Regions from separate parts of the Robertmurraya mesotrionivorans genome, predicted to be linked through region 1. Evidence: predicted binding sites of a transcription regulator. Region 1 holds the regulator's gene; each other region holds the start of a gene.
What was found. The regulator Rex, encoded in region 1, represses fermentation and respiration genes when NADH is low (regulators of the CRP and FNR family bind a similar motif). The targets are predictions, from matches to a motif close to TTGTGAAATATTTCACAA.

Region 1 (4,413 bases):
GTACCTGGATAATCTACTAGCGCGTTTTCTAATATTTCTTTACTGTCCAAGTCCAGATGGTTGGTAGGCTCATCTAGTATAAGAAGATTCGCTTTTTGCATCATAAGTTTAGCGAGTGCTAGACGTGCCTTTTCCCCACCGCTAAGGGTGGATACCGTTTTTAACACATCGTCGCCGGTAAACAAGAAATTCCCTAGCACCGTCCGGATTTCCTTTTCACTTTTCAGAGGATATTCGTCCCAAAGCTCATTTAAAACTCGCTTGTTCGAGGTAAGAGCTGCCTGTTCCTGATCATAATAGCCAATGCTAACGTTAGACCCATAATGAACTTGTCCTTCTAACGGTTGTAACGTTCCTTGGATGGTTTTGAGCAACGTTGATTTTCCAATCCCATTCGGTCCAACTAAGGCAACGGAATCGCCTCTAGTAATTCTAAGGGAAAGTCCTTCTGCTATTCGCTCATCATGATAGCCAACTGATAGGGAATGAACATTTAACACCTCATTACCACTTTGCTTTTCAATATCAAACCCGAAGGAGGCGGACTTCTCATCTCCAAGAGGTTTGTCCATTACTTGCATTCTCTCAAGCTTCTTCCTTCTACTTTGGGCCCGCTTTGTGGTCGATGCACGAGCAAGATTCTTTTGAATAAAGTCCTGTAGCTTGGCTATTTCATCTTGCTGTTTTTCGTATTGCTTTAGATCACGCTCGTAGTTTTCGGCTTTTTGTTCAAGATAAGAACTGTAGTTTCCTGAGAATTTGCTGATTTGATTCCTAGAGATTTCGTACACTTGATTGACCACTTTGTCTAAAAAGTAGCGATCGTGGGATACAATTAAGATGGCACCAGTGTAGCCAGTAAGATATTGCTCTAGCCAAGACAAAGTATCAATATCTAGATGGTTGGTAGGTTCGTCCAATATAAGAATATCAGGTTTCGTTAATAACAACTTCGCAAGAGCTAAACGAGTTTTCTGGCCACCACTCAAGCTATCAATTTTCGTAGAGTAATCAAATGAGTGGAAATTTAATCCATGTAGGACAGAGCGTATATCAGACTCGTACTGATACCCCCCATTCTCCTTAAATTCATTTTGGAGATGGTCATATTCTTTTATTGTCCGCTCGTACAAAGCAGCATCTTCAAATACGGTAGGATCAGCCATTTTTTCCTCAAGCTTACGAAGCTCTTTCTCTTGGTTCATGACATGTTCAAAAACGGTAAGCATTTCTTCCCAAATGGATAATCCGGAGACAAGACCTGTATTCTGAGCCAAATACCCGATCGTTACATGTTTGGGTTTGATTAAATCTCCTGATTCATAGGAAAGATGGCCGGCAATAATCTTGAGTAAAGTAGATTTTCCAGCCCCATTTCGACCTACTAAGGCAATACGGTCTCTTGTTTGAACTTCTAGTTTTATATTCGATAAAATAAGGTCAGCTCCATAAGACTTGGAAAGCTGGTTCACTTGTAGTAGTATCATTGATTTCACCTCTATACTTCTACGGTTAGTGTATCGCATTCAATACGGATGAGCAATGATATGAGTTGTGAAGTATGTTACAATGTTTTCATACAGAACGAGGAAAATAGTGTATGATTTTGAAAGAGGTGTATAATAGATGTCAGAGTTCACTCATTTTAATAAAGAAGGCAGAGCGAAAATGGTAGATGTGAGTGATAAGCCCGAAACAGTACGGACGGCCATTGCCCATTCTAGTATCACAGTCAATCAAGAGATATATGATCGTATCACACATAACCAAATGAAAAAAGGTGATGTGCTAGCAGTGGCACAGGTTGCAGCGGTTATGGCTAGTAAAAAAACATGGGATATTATTCCAATGTGTCATCCTATTCCACTTACCGGTGTCGATATTTCTTTTGATTGGGAATCAGATAACCATTGCCATACTCTACATATTTCTGCTAGTGTAAAGACAAAAGGGAATACGGGTGTAGAAATGGAAGCGTTAACAGCCGCTTCTGTTTGTGCGCTTACCGTTTATGATATGTGTAAAGCAGTAGATAAAGGAATGGTTATCGGGAAAACATACCTTGTTGAAAAAACGGGTGGTAAAAACGGTGACTTTAAAAGAGAAGAGAAACTATATTAGTTAAAGATAGAAGGTAGGGGAAGAACGATGAGTAATGAATCCATGAAAATCCCACAAGCAACGGCGAAAAGACTACCATTGTATTATCGCTTTTTAAATAGTTTACACTCATCAGGAAAGCAACGAGTTTCATCGGCTGAACTAAGTGAGGCGGTGAAGGTCGATTCTGCAACGATCCGAAGAGATTTTTCATACTTTGGAGCGTTAGGCAAAAAGGGATACGGTTACAATGTAAACTATCTATTATCCTTTTTCCGTAAAACACTCGACCAAGATGAGTTAACGAAGGTAGCGTTAATCGGGGTGGGGAATTTAGGGACAGCCTTTTTAAATTATAATTTCTTAAAAAATAATAATACAAAAATTGCTGTTGCATTTGACGTAGTAGAAGAAAAGGTAGGCACAAAAATTGGAGAAGTGCCTGTCTATCATATGGATGATTTAGAAGAGGTTATTGAAAGAGAAGATATTCAAGTAGCGATATTAACCGTTCCAGCAACGGTTGCACAATCCATTACCGATCGAATGGTTCAAGGAACGGTGAGAGGAATTTTAAACTTTACACCGGCCCGATTAACGGTTCCATCATCGATCAGGGTTCATCATATTGATCTCGCTATTGAGTTACAGTCACTTGTGTACTTTTTAAAGCACTATTCAGTGGATGAAGAAATGGTAGAGGAATAAACAACAAGCCGCCCCTTATTGGAGCGGCTATTTCTTTTGCTGTTTCTTCATCTCTTTGATTTTAAAATGTAAAAGAATCATCCGAATGCCTGAACCAATATCAAATGTAGCTAGCAAGACTAGCAGGTAGGTAAAAAAGCCCCACTCTCCATTTTGCTGTAAGTCCTGTATCGCAAACACTGTGAACAGAGCACCTAAGATGATGTATATAATACCTGAGAATAAAGGTGACTGTCTCATAAGAAGAATCCTCCAATAAAGCTTTGCATTTGTTCTGCTTGTTTGATTAATTTTTCTAAGTCTTCCCTATATACGGATTGCACAAGAACAACGAACGTATTCATTGATACGTGAGCAACGATCGGAACGAGAATACGATTGGTTTTTACGTATAAATACGCAAAGGTGAATCCCATCGCGGAATAAAGTAGGGTGTGCTCAGGCTCCATATGGGCAAAAGAAAAAATGACGGAGCTAAGCAAGGCAGATAGGAAAAAGTTAAAACGCTTATAAAAAGCCCCAAAAATGATCTTACGAAAGACAATTTCTTCTAATATAGGACCAATAACCGAGCTAACGACAATCATAATAGGAAAAGATTCAATGATACGTAAAATCTGCTGTGTATTATCAGATCCTACCTCAATACCAATCCAACGTTCAATATTTGCAGCAAAGGCTTGGGCAAATAGGGCAAGAAAGACACCTGTGATGGACCAGAGGATCGACCGACCTAAGCTTGCTCCGTTTCTTACTTCATTTGCGTTTACCATCTCTTCACGCAACAACAGCAGGACAATGACAAGTGTGATCGAAAAGCTGATAACAAGCCAAGTGACACCTGCAAACCCTTGAGAGTTTGTTTCAAAACCAATCATTTCTAGTACGAGAGAGGTTATAGGGACACCAATAAAGCTTGAAAGCTGCATAGCAATATAAGCAATTAATATAATCCAATATTCACGTTTCAAAACAAGTCTCCTTTTCAATCCAATATAGTTATTCTACTCGTAAACATCAGGTTGTATCAAATAAGAAGAATTATTGTCCGTATTTTAGCATTATATGGATAGAATAGGTGGAAAAGTACATACTTAGTAAGGTTGTATAATTAACAAGTTATGGGAGGACTTTTACAAAAAAATTATAAAAAAAAGCGGTTTCTCGCTTGCAAAAAATGAAGAGATTCATTAATATAATAGTTGTGTTAGCACTCTAGTTAAGTGAGTGCTAATAATTAAATCTTACATATATTTGAGGAGGTTGTTTCACTTGTTAAAGCCACTAGGTGATCGCATTGTAATTGAGCTAGTTGAAACGGAAGAAAAAACGGCAAGCGGTATTGTACTACCAGACTCTGCTAAAGAGAAGCCTCAAGAAGGCAAAGTAGTTGCTGTCGGCACTGGCCGCGTACTTGAAAGCGGTGAGCGTGTAGCTCTTGAAGTTTCTGTGGACGACCGCATTATCTTCTCAAAATACGCTGGCACAGAAGTTAAGTACCAAGGAAAAGAGTACTTAATTCTACGTGAAAACGATATTCTAGCTATTCTTGGATAAGAGTAGAACTTTCATAATTTAAAAACTAAACGAAGACAGAATAGATTG
Region 2 (4,413 bases), on a different contig from region 1:
TTCGCCATAACTTCTTCATAGTCTAGGACTTCAGAAGTGATAGGGGAGAACTCTGGTGCTACTTGTAGTTTATGTTTTTCGTCTTTACCACCATTAATTGCATATAGAAGTGCTTTTGCAAGGTTTGCACGAGCACCGAAGAACTGCATTTGCTTACCAATTTCCATTGCAGACACACAGCATGCAATTCCGTAATCGTCTCCCCATTCTGGGCGCATAATATCGTCGTTTTCATATTGAATTGAACTTGTTTCGATTGACATTTTCGCACAGAACTTTTTGAAGCCTTCTGGAAGGCGAGTAGACCAAAGTACTGTTAGGTTTGGTTCTGGTGCCGGTCCTAGGTTAGTAAGAGTATGCAAGAAACGGAAAGAGTTTTTCGTTACTAATGCACGTCCGTCATTTGCAACACCACCGATTGACTCCGTTACCCAAGTTGGGTCTCCACTAAATAGTTCGTTATAATCAGGAGTACGAGCAAATTTTACTAGACGAAGCTTCATAACGAAATGGTCAACTAATTCTTGTGCTTCTTGCTCAGTAAGTACACCGTTTTCTAAATCTCTTTCAATATAAATATCTAAGAAAGTTGAAACGCGTCCAAGACTCATTGCTGCTCCGTTTTGTTCTTTAATAGCTGCCAAGTATCCGAAGTATAACCATTGGAAAGCTTCAGTTGCTGTGGTAGCCGGTTTAGAAATATCAAATCCATAGCTTGCAGCTAATTTCTTTAATTCGTTAAGGGCACGAACTTGCTCTGACAATTCTTCACGAAGCTGGATAACAGATTCCTTCATTACTGGAGTTGTGCCAGCAAGATCTTTTTTCTTTTCTTGAATCAAGAAGTCTACACCATATAAAGCAATGCGTCGGTAGTCACCGATAATCCGACCACGTCCGTATGCATCCGGTAAACCAGTAATGATACCAACCTTACGTGCCATTTTCATTTCATCAGTATAAGCATCGAATACACCTTGGTTATGTGTTTTACGGTAGTCAGTAAAGATTTTTTCAACGTCTTTATTTAATTCAAAACCGTAAGATTCACAAGACTGTTGTGCCATGCGAATTCCGCCATAAGGCTGTAAAGAGCGTTTGAACGGTTTGTCGGTTTGAACACCAACAACTTTTTCTAAATCTTGATTTAAATACCCTGCACCGTGAGAAACAATAGAAGAAACGATTTCAGTGTCCATATCAAGAACGCCACCGTTTTCTCTTTCTTGTTTTGTTAAATCCATTACTTGATCCCATAATTTTGTTGTTGCCTCAGTAGGGCCTGCGAGGAAGGAATCATTTCCTTCGTACGTTTTAAAGTTTCTTAGAATAAAGTCTCTAACGTTTACTTCTTTTCTCCAAGTACCTTCTGAAAAGCCTTTCCACTGTTCCATTTGAGTCCACCTCTTAGTAAATGTTTATATAACAGATGATACAAATACATCATACTTGAAGTATAACAGATAATTAGTGAAATACATCACATAATCTAGGTGACATTTTGACAATGTTATGAACATTAGGTTTGTCAGTGGTTCGTTATGTGACGGAATGGTGAAAAAAGAAAACTGTACTATAATGATTCGGTAAAAAATGAAATCTGTTATACAAAAAGTTATTATTAATAACACTATTGTAACGTGATAAATATCTTCGTGGTCAATTAGGTTATGTAGATATTTTGACAGTTTGATCGAGGCATATAAAAACGATTGTGCGTGTTACACACAATCGTCTACAAGTGTTAATTAACAACAATATAGGCCGTCATTGGTCCATTTGAATCTGAATCATGGTGGGTTAAGCAAACCAATCGATAGACACCCTTCTTTTGAAACTGGAGATCTAGTTCGGTTTCTTCTCCTTGAAGAATTTTACCGCTAATGTTTGTACCCTCAATTATAAACGGATGATTAGCACCGTTTATTCCCATAATCTTTAATTTTACCTTCTCACCCTTTTGAAGAAAGATGGTGCCAGGGTCAAAGCGATACGCTTCGATTTCTTTTCCATCTTTAGTTGTCGCTTCAAACTCGCCAGTGACTAAATGAATCTCTCTCGTAGAATCATTGACCGATGTTTGAACGACTGTTTCGCTGCCCATGTTTAAATAAATCCAAAGGGAGGCGGAGAAAACCAAACCTAACAGAAGAAGTGAAAAAATAATAGAACGTTTTTTGACGACTAGAAACTGCATCGTACCCCTCCAAAAAATTTATTTCTACTAATTTATATGCATCAAGGTAATGGAAACTTGTCTATACTTTTTCTATGAATGTAAATTTACGACCTTAGTATCGGTTTTTCGTTATAAAGCACGAAATATTACCTAGTTTTTCAATTTCGTAACAAATGTATAATTTATACGTTTACATGTTATTTTTTTGGTACAATCGAAAAAGACTGAATTCAAACAAGGTGTGTGCATACAGTGATAAAAAAACTATCTTTTATTTTTCTATCTATCCTTGCATTAAGTGCAAATCAAGTGTTTGCTGAGCAAATGGACGAGCTGTCCATAATAAGCGATTCGGTAATATTAATGGACTCACAATCCAATGCGGTCCTTTACTCAAAAAATGAGCATGAACGTATGTATCCTGCTAGTTTAACAAAAATTGCAACTGCCATTTACGCAATTCAAACTGTAAAAGTAGATGAAGTGGTAAAAGTAAGTAGTGAAGCTATTGAAGTTGAGGGAACTAAAGTATATTTAAATGAGGGAGAAGAAGTTACTTTAAAGAAATTGATTCAAGGTATGCTTATTAACTCAGGAAATGATGCAGCTGCTGCCATTGCCCTTCATATTGACGGTAGCATGGAGACATACGAAAAAAATATCAATGAATTTTTAAAAAATGAGGTTGGAGTTAAGGATACTCATTTTACGAATCCGCATGGACTCTTTGATGAAAACCACTATACAACAGCGTATGATTTAGGTCTAATCACGAATTACGCACTAAAAAATGAAACATTTAAAGAAATTTTCGGAACAAAAGATTTGGCTTGGGATGGTCAATCATGGGATACGACTTTGTTTACACATCATTTACTCTTGAAGGGAGAAATTCCATTCGAAGGTATTACAGGTGGAAAGACTGGTTTTGTCAATGAATCAAGGCAAACGTTAGCAACGACTGCTTCTAATGGTCAAATTGGGTTAACAGTCATTGGTTTAGGAGCTACGTATAAACGTGATATTTATAATGATACAATTAATTTGTTAAGCTTTGGATTTTCTAACTATAAAACTTCAACTATTCCTGTGAATACAACATTTGAAAGTGAAAAGGATAAGTTTGTTGTGACGGATCCGTTATATATAACAGAACCTCTTACTGGTTCTGCTGTAGTGGATGTAACAAAAGAGGGAGATTTAGCTGTATTTGATTCCTCGAATAAAGAGATCCAAACGATCTCTTTAGCTAAATATAAACTCAAAACAGCAACAGAGAGCGAATCTATCATAGGAGAAACCACATCGAGTGATACTACACCTATTATGATGAAAGCCATATCAATTGGATTAGGATTTGCGTTAATTGGAGCATTCGTAGGAATGTGGAAAAAACGAATATTGAATGGATGAAAAATAGCCATGAGTATGCTCATGGCTATTTTATATGGCTTGATAGATAAAGCATAATATACGATAAAAAGATCATCAGAAGGACCCAGGACCAAGCGAGACTACTATTACCAGACTCAAAGGCAACATATATGGCTGTTGGAAGGGTTTGGGTTTTTCCAGGTATGTTTCCAGCGAACATGAGTGTTGCTCCAAATTCCCCAAGAGCACGGGCAAACGCAAGGATAGAACCAGAAACAATTGCCTTTATACTCAACGGAAGAGCGATAAATAAAAAAACCTTCCATTCCCCAGCGCCGTCAACTCTTGCTGCATCCTCTATTTCACTATCTACCGATAAAAAACCGGTCTTACATGATTGATACATAAGAGGGAAGGCAACAACTGTTGAAGCGATTACTGCTGCCCACCAGGTAAACATAACGGGTTGCTTAAAAATTTGTTCAATGAATTGCCCTACAGGACTATTAACACCAAAAATCATGATTAATAAAAATCCAACAACGGTAGGGGGTAGGACGATAGGTAAAAGAAGTGCTGTTTCAATAATGGTTTTACCTTTAAAGAAAGATTGATACATAATCCTAGAAACGAACACTCCAGAAATAATCACAAAAAGTAGTGAAACCGAGGCAACTGTTAAGGAGAGTTGCACTGGTGACCAAAATTGTAAATTCATATAATCAATCCAATACGTTAAATCCATATTTTTTAAATACTTGTTGTGCAGCTGGTGATTGTAGAAAATCAAACAAGGATTTGCTCTCTTTGCTGTTGGTTGTATATTCTAAGACACCATAATAATACATTATAGGGGAGTG
Region 3 (4,413 bases), on a different contig from region 1:
CAAAGGGAAACTAACGGAGGAAATTATGTGAAAGAATTCATACATTATATTAAACGACTGTATCAATATGCCGGAAACATTATGTATATTAATTTTCTAGGAATGGTAATAGCAGGTTTCCTTGATGGAATAGCCATTTTATTATTAATTCCGATACTAGGTATAAGTGGCATTATAAATACAGCCAATGAGTCTTCCTGGATGTGGGTGTTTTCAGATTTTTTAAAGGACCTTCCAACTGGGATTGGGTTACCATTTATACTAGGATTTTACGTTATATTAGTTTTAGGACAAAACCTTTTACAAAGAAACCTATCGATTCGTGATGTTAAGATTCATCAAGGCTTTACCCATCATTTGAAAGAAGAAATATATCAGAGTTTATTACATGTTAAATGGGAGTTTATTTTAAGGACGAGGAAATCAAATTTAATAAATACTTTAACGAAAGATATAAATCGTGTAAGTATGGGTATTAAAATGTTTATGCAGTTGATGACAAGTATTATATTCACATTGGTTCAAATTGGAATTGCCTTTTGTCTTTCACCCCAAATAGCAAGCCTTGTTTTAGTTTGTGGGTTAGGACTTGCATTGTTTTCATGGAAATTTGTTCAAAAAGCAAAAAGTCTCGGTAAAGAATCAACAGATATTTCAAGAGCATATCTAGCCGGGATAACTGATAATCTAAATGGTTTAAAAGACATTAAAACGAACCACCTTGAAAAGGATCGAATGATGTGGTTAAAGTCACTAAATATAAGAATGCTTGATGAACAAGTTAAATTTGTAGGGTTACAGACTAACTCACAATTGTCTTATAAGACAGCTTTCGCATTAATCCTTTCTTGTTTCATCTTTATTTCTGCTAATTTATTTCATACTCAACCAGAGAAATTATTAATTGTTGTCATAATTTTTTCTAGATTATGGCCACGTTTTGTTACCATTCAATCAAATTTACAGCAACTAGCATTGACGGTTCCAGCATTTAAGATTCTATTAGCATTACAAAATGAAACTAGAAATTCTATGGAACAATTAAATGATCATGAAGACATACTTTATATGAATAACATGCTTGAATGTAAAAACGTATATTTTAAATACACTTACGACAGTACGTCATATGCACTTCAGGATATTAATTTACAAATTCCAGCAAATCGTATGACCGCTATTGTTGGGCACTCAGGTGCTGGCAAGAGTACTTTAGTTGATATTTTAATGGGATTACATCGTCCAGAAACTGGTGAATTATTAATAGACGGGGTTTCTTTATCAGATGATAAAGTGCTCGCTTTAAGAAAAACCATTAGCTTTGTCCCTCAGGACCCTTTCCTTTTTAACGCTAGTATTAGACAAAACCTTCTTTTAATGAATCCAACAGCAACTGAGGAACATTTGTGGGCAGCACTAGAGTTTGCTGCAGCAGCTGATTTTGTAAAAGAACTTCCAAATGGGTTGGATACACCAATTGGTGATAGAGGAATACGATTATCGGGTGGAGAAAGACAACGTATTGTATTAGCTAGAGCTATATTACGAAACCCTTCTATTCTAATTCTTGACGAAGCAACAAGCTCCTTAGATACTGATAATGAGTCGAAAATTCAAATGGCATTAGAACGACTGAAGGGAAAAATAACAATCATCGTCATTGCCCACCGGCTGTCTACTATCCACAATGCTGATCAAGTAATCGTATTAGATAGAGGGAAAATTGTACAAAAAGGGGATTATATACAGTTAGCAAATGATAAGAAAGGTATATTTCGTAATTTCTTAAATAAACAATTAGAGGCCAATTAAATATTTACTTAAGGTATAGAAAGATCAATTGACTCTCTATACTTTTTTTCATTTCTTTTGAACGATACACCACTTACTCACTTAAAATTAATTATAATTATTATAATTTAATATTGATTATAATTTAATACATGTTATAATTTATTTATAAAGTAACTGAGGAGGATTTTTTAATATGAAATTACAAGCTCAATTAAATCAACAAATCGCAAACTGGAATGTTTTATACACGAAGCTTCACCGTTTCCACTGGTACGTGAAAGGTCCTTTATTCTTTACCCTACATGCAAAGTTTGAGGAATTATATAATGAAGCTGGTTTAGTAGTCGATCAATTGGCAGAACGATTATTAGCCATCGGTGGTCAGCCAGTTGCTACCATGAAGGAATATTTAGAAACAGCTACTCTCGTTGAGACGAATAATGAAACAAAAGCTAGCGAAATGGTTGCTGCTCTCGTTGCAGACTACAAACAAATGAAGGATGAACTTGCATCATTAGCTAATCTAGCTGAAGAAAACCATGACATCATCACTAACGATATGGCAACAGGACTCATCGAATCACTTGATACACATATTTGGATGTTGACCGCTTACTTAGGAGAATAATATTAATAGAAGAGAAAGTCAGTGACATATGTCGCTGACTTTCTTTTTTAACAAAAACCTCATTCAAATAAAATTATATCAATATACCATTTTTATTGTAAGCGTTTTCAATAAATGGTGAGTATTTTATAAACCCTCACTAAGAATCCCTGTAAATACAGTCTTTTTTTATCGTTGTAAGGATAAAATCATTGTTCATACTTTGTTCAATATTTCACAAACTATTATTGTTTTTATATGTTATATTTAATTCAAGAAAAACATTAGGGGTGATAAACATGATGGTATGCGAATGGAAGAACTTTTCTACAGACACTGAGACTTATACACTAGAAGTTTTTGAGGAAGTTATTGAAGATGAATTCGAGTCAATGATGTTTAAAGAAAATGAAAGCATTCCAGCATTCATTTGGACAGTTAACTACGTAGTCATCGTAAAGAGCTGTTCTAAATATATTTCAGATATTTCTTTCGAGAAGATCCCTAGAAATCCAGTTTGCGCGTAACGTCCATTCAGGCGTTTACCTATACATCTTGCAATACTTCAAGTTCATATTTTTTTATTAATGAATGTGAAATGTTTCACAAACTAAATTGTTTAAACGGAGGTCTTTAACATGGCAGTTGAAGAAAAAGTACTAGCTGAAAATCAAGAAGTAGCAAAAATGATTGATGAGTTAGTTGCAAAAGGTCAAAAAGCGTTGAAAGAATTCCAAGGTTTTACACAAGAAATGATTGATGACATTGTAAAAGAAATGGCTCTTGCTGGACTTGACCAACATATGCCTTTAGCGAAACTAGCGGTAGAAGAAACAGGCCGCGGAGTTTTTGAAGATAAAATGATCAAAAACATATTTGCAACAGAATATGTTTACAACAATATTAAGAATAACAAAACAGTTGGAATTATCGATGACAACCAATATGAAGGTGTTTATACAATCGCTGATCCAGTTGGAGTGGTTGCTGGGGTAACACCTGTAACCAACCCAACATCAACTACAATGTTCAAATCATTAATTGCTATCAAAACAAGAAACCCAATCATCTTTGCTTTCCATCCATCTGCACAAAAATGTAGCAGTGAAGCAGCGCGTGTCGTACGTGATGCAGCGATTAAAGCTGGTGCTCCTGAAAACTGTATCCAGTGGGTTGAAAAGCCATCTGTAGCAGCTACTCAAGCATTAATGAAGCACCCTGGAATTTCACTTATTCTAGCAACTGGTGGACCTGGAATGGTTAAATCAGCTTATAGCTCTGGTAAGCCTGCTCTAGGTGTTGGTGCTGGTAACGTTCCTTGTTATATCGAAAAGTCAGCAAAAATTAAGCGTGCAGTAAACGACTTAATCTTATCTAAAACATTCGATAATGGTATGATTTGTGCATCTGAACAAGCTGTTATTATCGATAAAGAAATCTACAATGAAGTGAAGAAAGAACTAATTTCTAATAAGTGCTACTTCCTAAACGATGCAGAAAAGAAAAAGGTTGAGGCATTGGTTATTAATGAAAATACTTGTGCAGTTAACCCAACTATCGTAGGGATGCCTGCTGCTAAAATTGCACAGCTTGCTGGAGTTGAAGTTCCTGAAGATACAAAGATTCTTATTGCTGAACTTAAGACAGTTGGACCTGAATCTCCACTTTCTCGTGAAAAACTAAGCCCAGTTCTTGCTTGCTTCAAGGTGAACAGCTTAGAAGAAGGTTTAACACGTGCTGAAGAAATGCTTGAATTCGGTGGACTTGGTCACTCAGCTGTTCTTCACTCAACAAATGAAGAAGTAATGAAGGAATTTGGACTTCGTATGAAGGCTGGTCGTATCATCGTTAATGCTCCTTCTTCACAAGGTGCAATTGGCGACATCTATAACGCATTTATGCCATCATTAACACTTGGTTGCGGTACATTTGGTGGAAACTCTGTATCTCAAAACGTAGGAGCTATCCATCTTGTAAATATTAAAAAGTTAGCGAAGAGGAATAATAATATG
Region 4 (4,413 bases), on a different contig from region 1:
TTTTTTTCCAAATAATTTATCTAAAAATCCCATTTCCTACTTTCACCTCCTTATAAGTTCTGAAATACGGATCCTTGCTGTGACATGATGTAGAACTTTTAATAGGCACAGTAATTATTCCTCTATTTCAATTATCTTGATTTCGAGATTTATAATCAAAAAAATAATATTTTCATTTTATTTCGAAACCAAATATCTTTAACTTGAGATAATTCTATTATATGTACGTACTTTTTGTCAACTCATTTGAGTGGTTTTTTTGATACTTTAAAAATTATATAAGGGCTTGTTTCAACATGGGCCATTCAAACGACATAAGGATAAACCAAATGAATGAATGGAAACAGCCTACTTCCTGACAACTTCCTTTGCCCTAATTTTTCTCTAGTTGATCTTATTGACATTACTCCAACCCCCTTAACAATACACAGCATGGCAACCCATACCCTTTTTTCATCTTCAAAGTAAGTAGATAAATAATATTTCTATATTATTTTCTAAAAAACAATCTAAATTTGATATTGGTTTAATCTAATATTTAGATATATAATAAAACCAAGAAAAGAAAACGTTTTCAACAACATTCAAATACATAGTTACTTCTCATATTATAGGGAGGATATAAAATGAGCCAAGTTGAAAGAAATACAAAAGTGCAGAAATTAGTTGAGCTACAAAAATTTAATGAGAAAGAAATTTCCAAAATGACAGATTCACAGATTGAATATTACCACTGGCTCTATTTTGATGATTCAGTTTATGATTATATGTAACTTAAATAGAAGATAGGAAAAGTGGGAAAACATAAATCATTCATGTTTTCCCACTTTTATTTTTATCATTTTAATGAAACGACTGTAATTTAGATTGCTACCACATTCATAAACATATCAATATCATCCGTTGTATTCGTAATGCTTCCTACACCAAAGTTTTCTACCAAGAAGTTTGTTACATTTGGTGAAAGGAATGCTGGTAATGTAGGACCAACATGAATGTTCTTCACACCTAGGTATAGAAGTGATAAGAATACGATGACTGCCTTTTGCTCATACCATGCGATATTATAAGACAATGGAAGGTCATTAATACTTTCCAAGCCAAGGGCATCCTTTAGTTTTAATGCGGTCATGACAAGTGAATAAGAATCATTACATTGACCGGCATCAAGTACTCTTGGAATACCATTGATATCACCCAAATCAAGCTTATTATATCTATATTTAGCACAACCAGCTGTTAGGATGATGGTATCGTTAGAAAGCTCTTCAGCAAACTCTTTATAATACGTTCTACTTTTATGGCGTCCATCACAGCCTGCCATAACAAAGAATCGTTTAATATCTCCATTCTTTATTGCATCGACTACTTGATCAGCCACTTGAGCGACTTGATTATGTGCAAATCCTCCAATAATTTCACCCGTCTCAATTTCAATAGGAGGCTCACATTGTTTCGCATGCTCAATAATCACTGAGAAGTCTTTTGTTCCATCTTCTTTCTCCGGTATATAAGTAACACCTTCTACTCCCGTTGCTCCAGTTGTATACATTCTATCCTTGTAGGTAGCTTTCGGTGGCACAATACAGTTTGTTGTCATTAGAATCGGACCATTAAAGCTTTCAAATTCACGTGTTTGTTCCCACCAAGCATTTCCGTAGTTACCTACAAAGTGATCATATTTTTTAAATGCTGGATAATAATTGGCGACGAGCATTTCACTATGTGTATAAACATCAACACCAGTGCCCTCGGTTTGCTTTAATAATTGTTCAATATCTTTCAAGTCATGTCCGCTTATTAAAATTCCTGGGTTTTTACCAACACCGATGTTTACTTTTGTTACCTCCGGGTGTCCATAAGTGGATGTATTTGCAGTATCTAGTAATTCCATTCCATGAACCCCATACTTTCCAACTTCCATAGAAAGGGCAATCAATTCGTCTAATGTTAACGTATCATCTGTTATCTGAGACAATGTCTTTTGCATAAAAGCATACAGAGAGTCCTCTTTATAGCCTAAATGTGCCGCATGCTGAAGGTATGCAGCCAATCCTTTTAGACCATATGTAATTAATTCTCTTAACGAACGAATATCTTCATCTCTTGTGGCAAGAATGCTTACCTCTTGTGAAGCGGCCTTGTTTTCAAATTCAAGACTAGTCTCACCATACCAGGTAACAAAATCACTTGTATTAGCTAATTGTGAGCCAGCCTTTTCAATCGAGGACTTGATTTCTTCACGAATGTTCAAACCTTCTCTAACCTTATTGTAAAAATCATTCTTATCCCAGTTGGCATTTGTAATCGTCATAAAAAGACTATTTACAATAAACTCATCTACTTTACTATGCTTCAATCCTAGTTCTCTAGCTTCTGTATGAACAATCCCCAGACCCTTTACTACATAAACTAATAAATCTTGCATATTCGCTAAATCATCTTTTTTTCCACAAATACCGGCAATCGTACAGCCTGTTCCATTTGCTGTTTCTTGACATTGATAACAAAACATACTCATTTATATTTCCCCCTACCCTCTAATCATTAGGTGATCTTACATTTTCATTCAATAATGATTTCACTTTAACAACGATAAGAAAAAGTAGGTGTGATATAGCTCACAGTTAAGACATATTTCACTTGATTGTCAAATTTGTAGGGAGAAAATCAAAGATCACTTGCTTTTTCTAAGACACAGCAATCGAAAAAAGTTGTGATCTTTAAGATTGAAACACTATTAAACTTACAGCAGTTAGACATACAAAATAAAAAGAAAAAAACTAGGGAGTAATCTCCTAGTTTTCATCCATACGCTATTTTACTATTTCTTTATGAGAGTTTTCCTTTATTAACGGTAGCTTTTCCGAACTACTCATATACTTATAAAGTACCGCCGCTGCAACAGCACCCATGATTGGACCAATTACATAAACAGGGAATTGAATCCAGTTGATATTACCGCCGAGTAAACTATCTACAACATATGGTCCGAAGGTTCTTGCGGGATTAAATGATGCTCCCGTAGAACCGGCGGTCATCATGATGATCCCTCCAACCGTTAAACCAATAACAAGCCCACCCCAATCCTTTGGGGCCCTGGAGTCTACTGCAACTGCCATAATGACGAACATAAGGATAAACGCTGCAATGGCTTCGATAAATATCCCCTGAATATATCCGGTAGATGGTGCAAGTACAGTAGCTCCTAAATTACCTAACAAGACTCCTTCCATGCCTAAAACGCTTACAATTCCAAACGCCCCAATGGTACCACCCACACATTGTGCAAGTAGATAGGGTCCTACCTCTTTCCATGGAAAATGACCTGTTGAAGCTAGTGCGATTGTAACAGCTGGGTTAATGTGACAACCCGTTAATCTTCCTATTGAATAGATCATTGCCATAACAATAATCGCGAAGGCAAAGCTTATAACTCCAATATCAGCCAATGTTGTAGACTCGTTGTTATTAGCCGTAATCATTCCATTGAAAGCGGCTGTACCTGGACCAATAAGAACTAATAAAGCAGTACCGATACCTTCACCAAAACATCGTTTGAACAGGCTGGGTGTCTCCATTAGCAGCCACCATTATTTCACAAGTCCATGAGGATCAATTACATATTTTCTTGAAGCCCCTTTATCAAACTCTGCATAGCCCCTTGGCGCTTCATCTAAGGATATAACTGTTGCATTAACAGCTTTTGCAATCTGTGCTTTTCCACTTAAGATCGCTTGCATTAAGTCACGGTGGTATTGCATGACTGGTGTTTGACCTGTAACGAACGTATGTGCTTTCGCCCACCCTAATCCTAAACGAACTCTCAATGTACCGATTTTTGCATCCTCATCAACTCCACCTGGATCTCCTGTTACATATAGACCTGGAATCCCAAGTCGTCCCCCAGCACGAGTGACCTGCATAATTGAATTTAAAACAGTTGCCGGCGCTTCTGTCGCATTTGCACCATGTGCAGATGCTTCAAAGCCTACGCAATCTACTGCACAGTCAACCTCAGGACTGCCTAGAATTTGATCAATTTGCTCTCCCAAATCAGGGTGATTACGTAGATTGACTGTTTCACAACCAAAGCTTCTTGCTTGGGCAAGCCTTTCTTCATTTAAATCCCCTACAATAACGACAGCAGCCCCTAATAGTTGTGCTGAATGTGCAGCTGCTAGCCCAACAGGACCCGCTCCCGCAATATAAACAGTAGATCCTGGCTTAACACCTGCGCTTACTGCCCCATGATAACCTGTTGGAAAAATATCAGATAGCATTGTTAAATCTCTAATTTTTTCCATCGCTTGATCTTTATCTGGAAATTTCAATAATTGGAAATCGGCATAGGGTACCATTACATATTCAGACTGACCTCCTACCCAGCCTCCCATATCTACATAACCATAC

Region 2: a site for Rex is predicted at 1,469-1,486, ahead of pflB (formate C-acetyltransferase). Genes of this name have one in related genera too.
Region 3: a site for Rex is predicted at 2,993-3,010, ahead of adhE (bifunctional acetaldehyde-CoA/alcohol dehydrogenase). Genes of this name have one in related genera too.
Region 4: a site for Rex is predicted at 2,610-2,627, ahead of hcp (hydroxylamine reductase). Genes of this name have one in related genera too.

Annotation. Positions count from the first base shown of each region.
Region 1 covers NZ_JBPCCH010000016.1:5,151-9,563, forward strand. Annotated here, with positions in the region: gene ACRX5O_RS19195 (ABC-F family ATP-binding cassette domain-containing protein) at 1-1,487, opposite strand, end outside; gene moaC (cyclic pyranopterin monophosphate synthase MoaC) at 1,627-2,121, shown strand; gene ACRX5O_RS19205 (redox-sensing transcriptional repressor Rex) at 2,149-2,808, shown strand; gene ACRX5O_RS19210 (YdiK family protein) at 2,836-3,048, opposite strand; gene ACRX5O_RS19215 (CPBP family intramembrane glutamic endopeptidase) at 3,045-3,779, opposite strand; gene groES (co-chaperone GroES) at 4,081-4,365, shown strand.
Region 2 covers NZ_JBPCCH010000005.1:121,459-125,871, forward strand. Annotated here, with positions in the region: gene pflB (formate C-acetyltransferase) at 1-1,394, opposite strand, end outside; gene ACRX5O_RS10955 (cupredoxin domain-containing protein) at 1,745-2,197, opposite strand; gene ACRX5O_RS10960 (D-alanyl-D-alanine carboxypeptidase family protein) at 2,432-3,592, shown strand; gene modB (molybdate ABC transporter permease subunit) at 3,618-4,271, opposite strand; gene modA (molybdate ABC transporter substrate-binding protein) at 4,276-4,413, opposite strand, start outside.
Region 3 covers NZ_JBPCCH010000014.1:20,326-24,738, forward strand. Annotated here, with positions in the region: gene ACRX5O_RS18375 (ABC transporter ATP-binding protein) at 28-1,812, shown strand; gene ACRX5O_RS18380 (Dps family protein) at 1,988-2,422, shown strand; gene ACRX5O_RS18385 (hypothetical protein) at 2,701-2,928, shown strand; gene adhE (bifunctional acetaldehyde-CoA/alcohol dehydrogenase) at 3,040-4,413, shown strand, end outside.
Region 4 covers NZ_JBPCCH010000002.1:428,500-432,912, forward strand. Annotated here, with positions in the region: gene ACRX5O_RS06155 (NADPH-dependent FMN reductase) at 1-33, opposite strand, end outside; gene ACRX5O_RS06160 (BH0509 family protein) at 627-773, shown strand; gene hcp (hydroxylamine reductase) at 863-2,515, opposite strand; gene ACRX5O_RS06170 (MIP/aquaporin family protein) at 2,817-3,581, opposite strand; gene fdhA (formaldehyde dehydrogenase, glutathione-independent) at 3,594-4,413, opposite strand, start outside.